DNA from 3 places in the Oceanobacillus sp. GQ8 genome. Region 2 is predicted to be linked to each of the others. Evidence: predicted binding sites of a transcription regulator. Region 2 holds the regulator's gene; each other region holds the start of a gene.
The links. The regulator LexA, encoded in region 2, represses DNA repair genes until DNA is damaged. The targets are predictions, from matches to a motif close to CGAACATATGTTCG.

Region 1 (5,297 bases), on a different contig from region 2:
GATTGGCTTTACTACCATTTAGCATATCGAAATGTTGCCAAGCGTAGCCGCCACCTACATTATGAGCTTCTCTTTAAGCTATATATGCAAAAACTACTGGCTAGTAAAAATCCCTCGCTCTTGTTCTGCACCCATGCTTTGCCTTCAAATATCACGTCTATGCTAAAGGAAAAGGGAAAATTAAATGCCATAACAGTAAATGTATACACTGATTTTTTTGTGAATAAAGTATGGGGCATTAACGGAATAGACTATCATTTAGTCCCATCCCATACTGTGAAAGACTTCCTTATTCAACTAGGGGTAGATGAAGAACGCATTTACCTAACTGGAATTCCGGTCCATTCCGTATTTAAAGAATCCGTTCCCAATCGAAAAGACACTGGGAATTATGCTGTGCTCGTAACGGGAGGAAACATGGGGGCAGGATCAATGGAAAAGCTGCTACCACAAAACGAGGCTTCAACCATTTGTTACTATATTCTTTGCGGCAACAATGGTAAACTTTACAAAAAACTTCTAGCAAGGAAACATGAGCGGCTAATACCTATACCTTATATTAACAGTAAGCATGATATGAACGCTTTGTATGACAAGGTGGACGCTGTACTAACAAAACCGGGTGGGGTCACGATTAGTGAGTGTCTGATGAAACAAAAGCCGATTTTTGTTAGTCATGGACTTCCAGGACAGGAAAGAATTAATATGCAAGAATTGGAAAAGCATGGTCTGATGCTGACCTTGTCGCGTGATAAAACTGTGGAGGAGCAAATTGTTAGTTACCTGGAAGATGAAACAACAATGCAGAGGTATAGACAACGGGTAGGAGAATACCACGAGAATCTTGATAAACGAGATATGGGTGAGATAATCCTAGATATATTGAATAAAGAACATTAGCTAACTAGCTAATGTTTTTTACGGTAGAAAGCAATGATCTACTGCTTTATGATATTTCACTATGGAAAAAGGGTATAATGCTAAGATAAGCAAAGCATAAATATCGAATATTTGTTCGTGTTTATGTTATAATTACAACGTTGTATGATAAAATAAAAATATGGCCATATAAGAATATTCGGCTTTTTTCAATTCTTTGTTGTTAGTTGTTCTAGTAGTGCATTGTAGGCAACTTTTTTTGGGAATAGCCTCTTAATATAAGAGTTTTAGATAGATTATCACGTGAACGGAGGTAAAATGTGAACAATACATTTGAATTAGTATCAAGCTATGAGCCTGGCGGAGACCAGCCTAAAGCGATTAAAGAAATTATAGATAAAATTATGAAGGGGCAGCGGCATCAGACGTTGCTAGGCGCTACGGGGACAGGGAAGACATTTACAATGTCAAATGTGGTAAAGGAAATTAACCGTCCTACATTAGTAATTGCCCACAATAAGACACTTGCCGGTCAGCTCTATAGTGAATTTAAAGAGTTCTTTCCCAATAATGCAGTAGAGTATTTTGTAAGCTATTATGATTATTATCAGCCAGAAGCCTATGTACCTTCCACAGATACATTCATCGAAAAAGATGCAAGTATTAATGATGAAATTGATAAGCTTCGTCACTCGGCAACATCAGCTTTATTTGAACGAAATGATGTTTTAGTTGTTGCCAGTGTATCGTGTATTTATGGCTTGGGTTCTCCTGAAGAATACAAAAGCCACGTTCTTTCTCTTCGGGTAGGAATGGAGAAGGAAAGGGATCAGCTGTTGCGCGAACTTGTTGATGTTCAGTACGCAAGAAATGATATTAATTTTCAACGCGGGACCTTCAGGGTAAGAGGGGACTCTGTGGAAATTATACCAGCCTCAAAAGAAGAGCATTGTCTTCGAGTAGAATTTTTTGGAGACGAAATTGATCGTATACGTGAAGTAGATGCATTAACAGGCGAAATTATTGGTGACAGAGAGCATATTGCTATTTTCCCGGCTTCCCACTTTGTTACAAGGGAAGAAAAAATGAAGAAAGCTATCAGAAACATCGAAAAGGAATTAGAAGAACGCCTAACAGAGTTACGTGAAAATGACAAGCTATTGGAAGCGCAACGCTTAGAACAACGAACACATTATGATTTGGAAATGATGAATGAAATGGGCTTTTGTTCGGGAATCGAGAACTATTCCAGACATCTTACACTCCGTGAGCAAGGAGCTACACCATATACGCTCATCGATTTCTTTCCGGATGATTTCCTAGTCGTAGTTGATGAATCCCATGTTACACTTCCGCAAATAAGAGGAATGTATAATGGAGACCAAGCCAGAAAACAAGTGTTAGTAGATCACGGCTTTCGATTGCCGTCTGCAATGGATAACCGACCATTAAAGTTTGGCGAGTTCGAGGAAAAGACGAAGCAACTCGTTTATGTTTCTGCAACCCCAGGGCCTTACGAGCTAGAACATTCACCACAAATGACGGAGCAGATTATCAGACCTACAGGGCTACTTGATCCTGAAGTGGAAATAAGACCAATAGATGGACAGATTGATGATCTTCTAGCAGAAATCAACATACGCTCAGAAAAAAATGAACGTGTCCTTGTTACGACATTAACGAAGAAAATGTCAGAAGACCTTACGGATTATATGAAAGAAATTGGCATTAAAGTAGCCTATCTGCATTCAGAGATAAAGACACTGGAGCGTATTGAGATTATTCGAGATCTTCGCGTTGGGAAATATGATGTTCTTATAGGAATTAACCTACTTCGTGAAGGGCTTGATATTCCTGAGGTATCGCTCGTCGCAATCCTAGATGCGGATAAAGAAGGATTCCTTCGTTCAGAGCGGTCTTTGATACAGACAATGGGCCGGGCGGCTCGTAATGAAAACGGTCGGGTTATTATGTATGCTGATAAAGTGACAAAATCAATGGATATCGCAATTAGCGAAACCAATCGACGTCGGGAAAAGCAGCAGGCATATAATGAGGAGCAGGGCATAACCCCGACAACCATTAAAAAAGAGGTGCGGGACGTTATTCGCGCTACGATTGCTGCAGAAGATCAGCCAGAATATGAAAGCAAAGCAAAGAGCTTAACCAAGCTATCCAAAGACGAGAAAGAAAAAGTAATCGGTCAGATGGAAAAGGAAATGAAGGAAGCTGCCAAGTCGCTTGATTTTGAAAAAGCAGCTGAGCTTCGTGATGTGATACTAGAACTTAAAGCAGGAAGGTGATGGTAAAATGCCTAGTAAATCAATCCAGATTCAAGGAGCAAGGGCCCATAATTTAAAAAACATTGATGTAACAATTCCTAAAAACAAACTTGTAGTCATGACAGGACTGTCAGGATCCGGAAAGTCCTCCCTTGCCTTCGATACCATCTATGCTGAAGGACAACGCAGATATGTCGAATCACTTTCCGCCTATGCACGACAGTTTTTAGGCCAGATGGATAAACCAGATGTTGACGCAATCGAAGGTCTCTCTCCAGCCATTTCAATTGATCAAAAAACAACGAGTAAGAACCCGCGGTCAACGGTTGGAACGGTTACGGAGATTTATGATTATTTACGGTTGCTTTATGCCCGTGTGGGGCATCCTGTTTGTCCGAACCATGGTGTTGAGATCACCTCTCAAACAGTGCAACAGATGGTAGACCGCATATTGGAATATCCTGAGAGAACGAAATTGCAAATTCTTGCGCCTGTTGTATCTGGTCGTAAAGGAGAGCATGTTAAAACGCTCGAAAAGCTTCGACAAGAGGGGTATGTACGTATCCGTGTTGACAAGGAAATGCGCGAGGTTTCTGAGGATATTAAATTGGAAAAAAATAAGAAACACTCCATAGAAGTAGTGGTAGATAGAATCGTAGTAAAGGATGGCATTGCCGGACGCTTAAGTGATTCAATAGAAACGGCATTAGGTCTTGGTGATGGAAAGATTATCGTGGACGTAATGGGCGAAGAGGAACTAACTTTTAGTGAAAATTTTGCTTGCCCTATTTGTGGTTTTTCAATAGGTGAACTTGAGCCACGCCTGTTCTCATTTAACAGTCCATATGGTGCTTGTCCAACCTGTGACGGTTTAGGAACGAAGCTTGAGGTGGATCTAGATCTAGTTATTCCAGATTGGAATTTAACTCTTAATCAGCATGCAATTGCCGCATGGGAGCCGATTAGCTCTCAGTACTACCCACAACTACTTAAAAGTGTTTGTGAACATTTTAAAATAGATATGGACAAACCTGTGAAAAAAATACCACAAGAAAAAATGGATATTATTCTTCATGGAAGTGGGAAAGAAAAGATCCGTTTCCATTATGTTAATGAATTTGGGAATGTAAGAGACAATCAAATTCAATTTGAAGGAGTATTAAATAATGTAGCACGTCGATATCGTGAAACTTCTTCTGATTTTATAAGGGAATCATTAGAAAAATACATGGGACAGAAGCACTGTCCGACATGTAAAGGGTACCGGTTAAAGCGTGAGGCTCTTGCCGTAAAGGTTAATGACTTGCATATTAGCAATGTTACGGACTTTTCTATAATGGAAGCAAAGGACTTCTTCGAGACGCTCCCATTATCGGATAAAGAGAAGCAGATTGCCAAAATGATACTAAAAGAGATTTGCAATCGTCTTGAGTTCTTAAATAATGTTGGTTTAGACTATCTAACTTTATCTCGAGCTGCGGGGACATTATCAGGTGGAGAGGCCCAACGAATCAGGTTAGCAACCCAAATCGGCTCTGCACTAACTGGGGTGCTTTACGTATTGGATGAGCCATCCATTGGCCTGCATCAACGAGACAATGATCGCTTAATTGATACCTTAAAACGTATGCGTGATCTGGATAATACGTTGATTGTAGTGGAGCATGATGAAGATACAATGATGGCTGCCGATTGGCTTATTGATATTGGACCTGGTGCTGGGGAACATGGTGGTAATATTGTCGCCAGTGGCACACCTGAAACGGTTATGAAAGTCAAAAACTCGCTTACAGGACAATACTTATCTGGAGAGCAATTCGTCGCACTACCAACTAAACGAAGAAAAACCGATAAACGAGCTATCGAGGTGGTAGGGGCTGAGGAAAATAACCTGAAGAAAGTATCAGCTAAATTCCCAATTGGTTTAATGACGGTTGTTACAGGAGTTTCAGGATCAGGTAAAAGTACGCTTGTAAATGAGATACTTTACAAGTCCCTCGCCAAAGAGCTTTATCGAGGAAAGCATAAGCCAGGAAAGCATAAGGCAGTAAAAGGGATCGAGCATATTGAAAAGGTGATCGATATCGATCAGTCGCCGATCGGAAGAACGCCACGATCTAACCCAGCTACGTATAC
Region 2 (5,297 bases):
ATAAAAAAGCTAGTATAGGTACTTATATTTCATTAATGCTACCGTATAGTATTGCGTTTTTAACTACTTGGATTATATTAATTCTGGTATTTTACTATTCAGGTCTACCATTTGGTCCAGGAATATACCCGTTCTTATAAAAGGAGGAGAGCAGTATGCAACAATTAGGAGATAAATTAATTAAGTGGCGCCGAGATTTCCACCAATATCCTGAAACAGGTTTTTTGGAAATGAGAACAGCGTCTATTGTAGCCTCTATTTTAGATGAGCTTGGTTTCCAATTGAAAATGGGAAAGGAAGTTATGTCAAAGGCAGACTGTATGGGAAAACCAACTGAGGAGGAAACAAAGAAACATTATCAATGGGCACAGAAAAATGGGGCAATTGGTGATTATCTTCATCTCTTTTCTGAAGGCTATACAGGAATAGTTGCCACACTAGATACAGGTAAGAAAGGTCCTGTCATTGCATATCGATTTGATATGGATGCATTGGATATTTTAGAGTCAAACAGTAACGAGCATTTCCCGCGCAATGAAGGATTCAGCTCAAAAGTTCACGGGAAAATGCATGCCTGCGGTCATGACTCCCACACCGCGATGGGTTTAGGCCTGGCCACTTTGCTTATTGAAAATAAGGACCAACTTAAGGGGAAAATAAAATTAATATTTCAACCAGCTGAGGAAGGTACACGTGGAGCAAAAGCTATGGCAGCTGCAAATGTAGTGGAAGATGTGGATTATTTCGTCGCTACCCATATTGGGGTCGGTGTTCCGCATAAGCAGTTCGTTGCCGCCAATAGTGGTTTTCTTGCGACCTCCAAGTTAGATATCACCTATAGTGGTACTGCAGCACATGCCGGAGGTAGTCCTGAACAAGGGAAGAATGCACTCTTAGCAGCAGCCGCTAGTGTGCTAAGCCTTCATGGTATATCACGCCATTCAGGAGGAGCTACCAGGATAAACGTTGGGCAGCTAGAAGCTGGTGCAGGTAGAAATATAATTGCCAACCATGCTAGCATGAAAGTGGAAACGCGAGGAGAGACTTCTGAAATAAATGATTATGTGAAAGAACAGGTGACATCTATCGTCAGTGGAGCGGCTACCATGTACCAAGTAGAACATAAGATTGAAACAGTAGGCGAGGCACTAAGCTGTAAATGTTCGTTGGACCTAGCAGGTATCCTCCACCAATGTGCCGAATTATCCCCAGATATTGAAAAAAGTCGACTGGAGGATAACACACCAGGAGGATCAGAGGATGCGACCTATTTTATGAACGAAGTGCAGAAAAACGGCGGAAAGGCAACCTACTGTGTATTCGGAACAGAACTGACTGCAGGGCATCATAATGAGAAATTTGATATTAAAGAAGACACGTTATTGCCTGCTGTTAAAATTCTTTTCCAATCAGCCAAAGTAATAATGGAACAATAAAACAGCTGCCCTCGAGGCAGCTGTTTTTTTATTGTGAGAAAAAGATATTTGGCATGATCGAAAGACGAGTGCATGATACTATGCGTTGCGCTATTTAATGAATATTACGATATAAGCCAATTACTTTACCTAGTATAGTTACATTATCATATAGAAGCGGATCCATCGTTGCATTCTCAGGCTGGAGGCGAATATGGTCTTTTTCTTTAAAGAACCTTTTCACTGTCGCTTCGTTTTCATCTGTCATCGCAACAACTATATCACTGTTTTGTGCGGTGTTCTGCTGTTTCACGATAACCATATCCCCATCAAGTATTCCTGCTTCAATCATACTTTCCCCTTCGATAACCAATACGAAAAGATTATCATCAGGTCCGGCACTTGTGGTTGGTAGAGGAATGAATTCCTCGATGTTTTCAACTGCTGTAATAGGTAGGCCTGCTGTTACTTTCCCGATTACAGGAGCATAGCGAGCTTCTTCTCTTGGGATATTGTTTCCTTCCGACAAATCAAGTATTTCAATTGCTCTTGGCTTAGTCGGATCTCGTCGAATGTATCCTTTGCTTTCAATTCTAGATAAATGTCCATGCACTGTAGAACTTGAGGCAAGTCCAACAGCTTCGGCAATTTCCCGGACGGAAGGCGGATATCCTTTTTTTGTTACTTCGTCTTTAATATAATCTAAAATCATTTGCTGACGTTTTGATAGTTTTGACATAAATGTTTCACCTCGCCCATAAGATTAATTATTAATAGTTTACCATTTGATTCCACATAAAGCAAACATTCGTTCGAGAAAAAGTCTTGACAGGATCATATGTTCTGCTATAATTAAAATTACAAATAAGCGAACAAAGGTTCCTATTTAGAGAAGGAGGGAATGAGACTATGTTTAGTAAACTTACAAAAACGGATTTGTTTTATATAGTTGCCTTTGCCTTGACGCTGGGATTCCTGTACTTTACTATGATTACGAGTTAAATGGTTTAAGAAGGAGTAAGCGTGTTGAATGCAATTATCTACTGTCGCGTGAGTACCGACAAACATACCCAAGAGACCTCTCTTGCTAGACAAAAAATAGAGCTAACGGGATTAGCAGAACGCTATAATTTTAATGTAATAGCTTGTATAGAAGAACAGAAGAGTGGCTATGAAATAGAGCGAAATGGAATATTTGAGATGCTCGATATATTTGCAGCTAAAGATGCTGACTGTCTACTCATCCAGGATGAAACTAGACTAGGGCGTGGGAATACCAAAATTGCGTTGTTCCATCAGCTTCAAAAGCTCCGTATAGATGTATATACAGCAATGCATGATGGGAAGCTTGAACTATCAGAATCAGACTCTATGGTTTTGCAAATTGTTGGGATAGTGGAAGAATACCAGCGGAAAATTCACAATGCAAAGATTAAAAGAGGAATGAGACGCGCAGTAGAACAAGGATATAATCCTGCTGATAATCTCAAAAACCAGCATCATGCGCCAGGGCGTGATAGAGTTGACTTTCCTATAGAAGAAGTGGTTAGACTTAGAGAGAAAAAACTGACATTTGAAGAGATTACGAGTACATTAAATGGAATGGGTTACCCTGTTTCAAAAGCGACGGTCCATCGGAGGTATAAGGAACTGCAAGATACTTGAATATAAGCCTTAATAGGCGTAAAATAAATAAGCAGGAGCTAATGGCTCTTGTTTTTTGTTGTATTCAGAAGTAAAATAGATTTTTTAAAAGATAAAGCTTAATAAGATCTTAAATAGCCCAAGACGTTGGCGCAATTACGACGAGGAAGTTTGTAAAAGCCAAAAGGGTATTTAGACTTGTGTAATAGATAATTGAAAAGGAGGTAGAGCCATGTTATCTCAGGATAAAATTGAGCGAATTAATTCACTGGCAAAAAAGGCTAAAGATACAGGTTTAACTGAGAAAGAGAAACAAGAACAAAAAGAGCTCCGTGAAGAATATCTAAACAATGTAAGAAGCTCTTTTAAAAACCAGTTTAAATCCATGACAGTAGTAGATCCTAAAGGAAACGATGTTACACCAAAAAAAGTGAAAGACTTGCAAGAGAGAAATAAGAAACATTAATTTTGTACCATACTACGACAAAAATCACCCTTTTTATAAGGAAGCCTATCCGTTTTAACTTGTTCCTGGATGGGTTTCGTTATAGAATGAGGAGGAAACAACCAGTAGTTATTTTTGAAAGGGGTTAAACAATATGTCAAACAACATAGAACAAAATTCAATTACTACAATTCGTACATTATCTATTGATGCAATTGAAAAAGCGAACTCTGGTCACCCCGGACTTCCAATGGGAGCAGCTCCAATGGCCTACACGCTATGGACTGACTTCATGAATCACAATCCTAAAAACTCAAAATGGTTCAACAGAGACCGTTTTGTTCTTTCAGCAGGCCATGGATCTATGCTTCTATATAGTTTGCTTCATTTATCTGGTTATAACGTGTCGATGAATGACTTGAAAGAATTTCGTCAATGGGATTCTAAAACACCAGGCCATCCAGAAGTACATCACACAGACGGTGTAGAAGCAACAACTGGTCCACTTGGTCAGGGGATTGCCATGTCAGTTGGGATGGCGATGGCTGAAGCACATCTATCTGCGAAATTTAACCAAGAAGATCTTCAGATCGTCGATCACAACACTTATGCACTTGTAAGTGATGGAGATTTAATGGAAGGTATTTCACATGAAGCGGCTTCACTTGCTGGCCATTTAGGTCTTGGTAAGCTAATTGCACTATATGATTCCAACGATATATCTTTAGATGGCGATCTAAATCAATCTTTCTCTGAAAACACGGAAGAACGCTTCAAAGCATATGGATGGCAAGTAATTCGCGTTGAAGACGGAAATGATGTAAATGAATTAAGAAAAGCGATTAAACAAGCACAGGAGAATACTGATCAACCAACACTTATTGAAGTGAAAACAATTATTGGCTACGGTTCTCCAAATAAATCAGCGTCAGCTTCTTCTCACGGTGCTCCTTTAGGTGCAGACGAAGTTAAACTAACTAAAGATTATTATAAATGGACCTATGAACAAGACTTCCATGTGCCAGAAGAAGTGTATGAAGATTTCCAAGAAAAAATTGGGAAACAAGGTGCTGAAGCAGAAGATAACTGGAACGCTTTATTGGCAACATACAATGAAAAGTACCCAGAATTGGCTAAGCAATTTGAATTAGCTATGAAAGGAGAACTACCAGTTGATTGGGAAAAATCTCTACCTGTATTTGAAGCAGGCAAAGATACCCTTGCAACACGTGCTTCTTCCGGAAAAGTATTGAATGCTATTGCTAAAGCTGTTCCTAATTTCTTTGGTGGAAGTGCGGATTTAGCAGGTTCAAATAAAACAACCATGAATGACGAAGAAGACTTCACGCGAAAAAATTATGCAGGACGTAATGTTTGGTTTGGTGTACGGGAGCATGCTATGGGAGCAGCATTAAATGGAATGGCTCTTCATGGTGGATTGAAGGTTTATGCGGGTACTTTCTTCGTGTTTAGTGATTACCTTCGTCCAGCAGTTCGTCTTTCTTCCATTATGAATGCGCCTGTGACATATGTATTCACACATGATTCTATCGCAGTAGGCGAAGATGGTCCGACGCACGAACCAGTTGAGCAATTAGCGGCTTTACGTGCAATGCCTGGCTTGTCATTAATTCGCCCAGCGGATGCTAATGAGACACAAGCAGCTTGGAGATTAGCGATTGAATCAACCAATCAACCTACCGCACTTGTGCTTACACGTCAAAACCTTCCTACTCTTGAAGGGACAAAAGAATATGCATATGAAGGTGTTAAGAAAGGGGCATACGTTGTAA
Region 3 (5,297 bases), on a different contig from region 2:
CCTAGCTATAAATTATGTTTTTACATTGTGTAAACACTAGCGTAAAACTCTCATATTAAGAAAAGGGCTGGTCATAATACACAGCCCTCTATATTAAATTTCCTAAAACAATCCGTCCAATTTATCTAAAGGATAACTTAAAAAGCTTCCACCTTCTATTTTACCAAAGATGGAAGCTCCTAGCTATTTGCCAAGACTTAAACTTGTTTTGTTCAATGGCCAATATTTAATATCTACTTTCCCAACAAGTTGTTCTTGCGAGATAAAACCAAACGCTCTACCGTCAAGACTATCCTGCCTGTTATCTCCCATAACGAAAAGCTTTCCTTTAGGCACTACTTTTTCACCCGTAACTTCGTCTAATGTAAAATCTGACGTATACGGTTTTGTTTCACTTGCCTTTACATATGACTCGAGAAATGGCTCCTCCACGTATTTGCCGTTAATGTAAAGTTTATCATTCTCATAGGAAATTTCATCACCGGGTAGGCCGACCACCCTTTTCACGTAATCCTCTTCCTCATTTGCATGAAATACAATGACATCAAAACGTTCGGCCTGTGTCAAATCATAAATTACTTTATTTACCATAAGCAGATTTCCATCATAAAGGGTTGGTTGCATGGATTCACCATCAACTACATAGCTAGCGAACAGTAAAGAGCGTAATCCTATAACCAACACTGCTACGATCAATATTACGGGGATTAGCTTACGAAGTCTCCATTTTTTCATCGTAATTAAGCCTCCAGGGTTTTTCTTCTATCATATTCATACCCTGTTTGGCGGTGTTTTAATCGTTTTCAAGTTCCTTCGCTTCTTTTAGCAGCGCCTTCTTTTCCAGACTTTTTTCGATAATTTTCCCCACGATCCAAAAAATGGCAATACAACTTCCTACAATAATAGTACGCATTGGATTTTTAGCAAACTCCGTGATACTTGAACCGATATACGCTAGGGAAAAGATCATAACCGATTTACCTAAAAGCACAGCAAGGACGAACTGTTGAATACTAATTTTCGATAGACCTGCAACCACATTAATTACAGCAGACGGGGAAAACGGAAAGCAGGTCAGCAAAAATAGAGGTCCGAATCCATGCCTTTCCAGCCATGTTGTAACTTTTTTCACTTGTTTATTCTTTCTGATTTTCCCAAAAAAAGACCTTTTCCCGAGCTTTCGGATTATCAAAAAAACAAGAATAGCTCCGAGACTTGAACCAGCCCAGGATAATAAAAATCCCTCAAGCAATCCATAGGCAGCAGCATTTGCAAAGACAAATACGACGAGAGGCAAAAAGGGAAGAAATGCTTCTATGAAAGGTAATAAAATACCTGGTAGTGGGCCAAGCTGTTCGTATTCGCCGAGCAGGTGCATGATGTATTCATCCAACCTGTCTTCTTCAAACATCATTCTCCAATCAGTTAGTGCAGTGTTTATGGCGTCCATTTAGTGAAATCTCCTCATTATGTATAAAATGAAACTTCTTAGGTAGGGTTCTTACCTCCCCCGCCAAAGTTAGTTGAATGAACCTTTACTGGTAGTTGATCCCTCGAATTCTTGAAGTGGAAACCTTACTGCCCAGTATAGGCGAGATAAATATGTTTACCTAGTCCGTATAGTTTCTTCTACTATGTCACTATTCCCATACAAATGGTTGCATAACCTCCATTTATATGCCTATTTCTACTTTTATTTTAATGGAAACGACGTAAAATGCATAGGTATAAAAAGGAAAACAGCCACTTTCTTTCCTGCTTTAATAATTTGGTTGTATTTTTTCTTCATTTTAACATATAATAGAGGAACAAATGTTCTATTCGGAGGGGAGACCATGCGCTATCTTACAGAGGAAGAGCGGCATATAGCCTCACGATTTCTATTTCTTTCAATGGCGATCGTGGTGATACAACAGGATATACAGCATATTGAAAGAGGTGCGTTTAAAATTAAGGAACCCTATATGGAGCTTTTGGAGACCATGACGACAGTAGCAAGTGCCGAACGGAGGGAGCTACGTACACAAATGAATAAAAGGAAAATAGAGGTGGTGACCTTACACAAAAATGATTCCTTCTCTTCCTTTCTCTTTATTTGCCAGGGCAGAGAGGAAAAACGGAATTATTTTAACCCAGCGATTCGTAAAAAGGTGCATGCTATTATACAGGAGCTTATGCAAAAGTCTCTGCCGCCTTTTCCGAAACCTGTTTCTGCAAAAACCTAATGCGATTATCTAGCAAATATCGGAATTGGGCTGTGCGCTGAACCTGGTTTAGCATGGAACCATAGGAAACAGATAAATTCACTTTTTTTCCATTCTTGAACATAATCTCTGTTCCCTGCCCTGCGGCGTCAAGAATATGATCAATATGCGAATGGGCAATCCAGGAACATTGTTTACTTGATGGTGAAGTAGTAGGAAAGAAGTACATGCCACTGAGAGGATCTACGGAGATAGGGGCCTTATGGGTAATTCCACAAATATCGCGTGTCCCATCCTGTCTTCCTTTTAGACTGGACCCAAAGAATTTACAGGCATGGTCCATTACTTTGCTTGCAGGTACTGCCACTGTATAATCATTCTGTTCTTCCATTACATAAGTGACAAGGTTACCGGCTGCATCCTCTTCAGTTAGGAGAGCCATTGTGAGTGGGGTAATTTCAGGTGTAGGAGCGTAGATGTCTTCATTAAAAAACATACATATCATCCTTTCACTAAACAGTGAAAGAAAGTGGCTTAATAATAAATCTACCAAACTATTACAAATAAATAAAGACATTAAGACCAATTTATGAGAAAAATTTAAATTTTATCCATAATAATAGTCCCTGCCGCTATATTTGCCACAGAGACTGTTATTTATTTATCATTGTTCATTTTTAAAGTTATAGTTACAATTATCTTCTCAATTATTCTGTCTCATTTAACTATTTACGCTACTTTTGAGACTTCTTCTTAGTATCTTTCCAGTTGTGTTTTTCGGGAGTTCTTCAAGAAATTCAATTCTTGTTGGAATTTTATAGTTAACAAGATGGTCTTTAGAAAAGTCTATTAAATCTTTTTCGCTGATCTCTGGATCATCAACTACGGCAAAGCAAGTCACAGACTCTCCACTCTCGGGATGAGGCTCCCCTATCACCGCAACTTCTATGACATTTGGATGTGTATAAAGGACTTCTTCTACCTCCCTTGGATACACGTTATATCCTCCAACAAGGATCATATCCTTTTTTCGATCGACAATATAAAAATAACCGTCTTCATCAACCCGTGCCATATCCCCGGTATAAAGCCAGCCATCCATTAAAGCTACCTCTGTTTCCTCAGGCATTTTATAATAGCCCTTCATGACATTAGGTCCACGCACAATGAGTTCACCCACCTCACCTGTTTCCACTTCCTCACCAAACAAATCGACCACTTTATTTTCCACATTCCAGATGCTCGTTCCAATTGAGCCAGCTTTCCGGGGACGATCAATTGGGTTAAAACAGGTAACGGGAGACGCCTCAGATAAACCATAACCTTCTGATAATTGGATTTGAAATGTTTCTTCAAATGCCTCCAATAAAGATACCGGCATTGCGGCACCACCAGAAATACATAGACGAACCTTTCCGAATTTTGGTCTCTGCCCTTTAACAGCCTGTAAAAGATAATTATACATTGTCGGTACACCAGCAAAAACGGTAGCTTCCCTTTCATTGGCTACACGTAGTACATCCGCGGGTGAAAATTTAGGGATAATTAGAATGGTGCCTCCATTCATCAATGGCGCATTTAGCGATACAGTCAAACAGAAAACATGGAACATTGGGAGAGCTGCAATCATGCGGTCTTTCCCATTAATCCCTAGATAATCTGCTACGTCCTTGGCATTTGAATAAATATTTCCGTGAGAGAGAACAGCACCTTTAGGCTTCCCTGTCGTACCAGAGGTGTACAGAATAATTGCCGTATCTTCATCATCTAATACCGGCCTCTCGAAATCCCCTTCGCCTTTTCCCACCAGTTCAGAAAACGTTTTCATTATTGGTAGTAATAAATTTTCCTGTACTGTTATCCCAGCTCCTGAATCACAGGAAATATAATGTTTTACACTAGGTAAATCTTGATCAATAGAAGCCAGTTTCTCAAGGATTACATCCATGGTGATGATCGCTTTCACATCTCCATTATGTAGGATATAGGACAACTCATTCGCAGTGTACATAGGGTTTACCGGAATAACAACGAGGCCAAGTCTTAAGGCACCATATAGGCTAATTACATAATATGGTGAATTACCTACGATCAAGGCAATATGGTCCCCCTTTTTATAACCTAAAGCCTCCATACTGGAAGCAAACCGCTGTACGGCACCTTCCAAGTCTAAGTAGCTTGTTTCCTTCCCCTCGAAAATATACGCTATCTTTGCCGGGTTTTCCTTTGCTGTAATCGATAGTTGATCACTGATATTCACAAATAAACCTCCCTTAAATAGTGGTGAATGAATAGTCATTCATTAAGTTACCAAAAAAATAGTTTTATATTTTATGCTTGTCTTTATTATAAAGTAGCCTTAATTTGTTTTCAAGCAATTTTGAAATTGTTGACAATTAAAAAGGATCTATTGAAAAATTAAGTGGTTTGTTAACGGCATTTTTAGATTTGGTTTGGTAGCTCTCGATTCAGTTCACCCGCCTCTCGATTCACTTTAGTGCATTCTCGATTCAGTTCACCTGCTTCTCGATTCACTTTGGCGCATTCCCGATTCAGTTCACCTGCCTCTCGATTCACTTTGGCACACTCTCGATTCAGTTCACCCGCCTCTCGATTCACTTGGGTGCAATCCCGATTCAGTTAATCGCTTCCCGATTCACTTTGGCACACTCCCGATTCACTTCACCAGCTTCTCGATTCACTTTGGCGCCTCCTCCTATTTTTCCAATTATAAAAAGCTCACTGAGGTGAGCTTTCTCTTAATAGATTAAATTAATAAAGTCTTCTTTTGTAATTTTCCCAAGATAATGCGGCACATCGACACCGGCTAAGGCTTCTTCAATTGATTTTCTTTCATGACGAACGCCTTTTAGTTTATACTCAATTACTTCCACACTACCAACCCCAAAGAAGTCGCCGTAGATTTTACAGTTTTCAATAATCCCTTTTTTCACATCAAGACGAACATCAACGAGACCTGCATCAAACTTATGGGACTCTTGAATATTAAAGGAAGGTGATTTACCATAGTTCCATTCCCAATTTTGATAACGTTCCTTGGAAATTTGTTCTACGTTATTCCAATCTTCCTCT

Region 1: the regulator LexA is predicted to act here: its motif matches at 1,005-1,018, upstream of uvrB (excinuclease ABC subunit UvrB).
Region 3: the regulator LexA is predicted to act here: its motif matches at 1,806-1,819, upstream of AC6CHS_RS13555 (YhjD family protein).

Annotation. Positions count from the first base shown of each region.
Region 1 is NZ_JCAXEV010000003.1:544,013-549,309, forward strand. It holds gene AC6CHS_RS11510 (MGDG synthase family glycosyltransferase) at 1-900, shown strand, start outside; gene uvrB (excinuclease ABC subunit UvrB) at 1,200-3,182, shown strand; gene uvrA (excinuclease ABC subunit UvrA) at 3,190-5,297, shown strand, end outside.
Region 2 is NZ_JCAXEV010000001.1:613,666-618,962, reverse strand. It holds gene AC6CHS_RS03325 (AbgT family transporter) at 1-140, shown strand, start outside; gene AC6CHS_RS03320 (amidohydrolase) at 156-1,436, shown strand; gene lexA (transcriptional repressor LexA) at 1,531-2,154, opposite strand; gene AC6CHS_RS03310 (YneB family resolvase-like protein) at 2,442-3,080, shown strand; gene AC6CHS_RS03305 (DUF896 domain-containing protein) at 3,292-3,525, shown strand; gene tkt (transketolase) at 3,659-5,297, shown strand, end outside.
Region 3 is NZ_JCAXEV010000004.1:213,637-218,933, forward strand. It holds gene lepB (signal peptidase I) at 184-735, opposite strand; gene AC6CHS_RS13550 (TVP38/TMEM64 family protein) at 794-1,450, opposite strand; gene AC6CHS_RS13555 (YhjD family protein) at 1,836-2,225, shown strand; gene AC6CHS_RS13560 (competence protein ComK) at 2,173-2,700, opposite strand; gene AC6CHS_RS13565 (long-chain-fatty-acid--CoA ligase) at 2,926-4,464, opposite strand; gene AC6CHS_RS13570 (hypothetical protein) at 4,647-4,781, opposite strand; gene lplA (lipoate--protein ligase) at 4,964-5,297, opposite strand, start outside.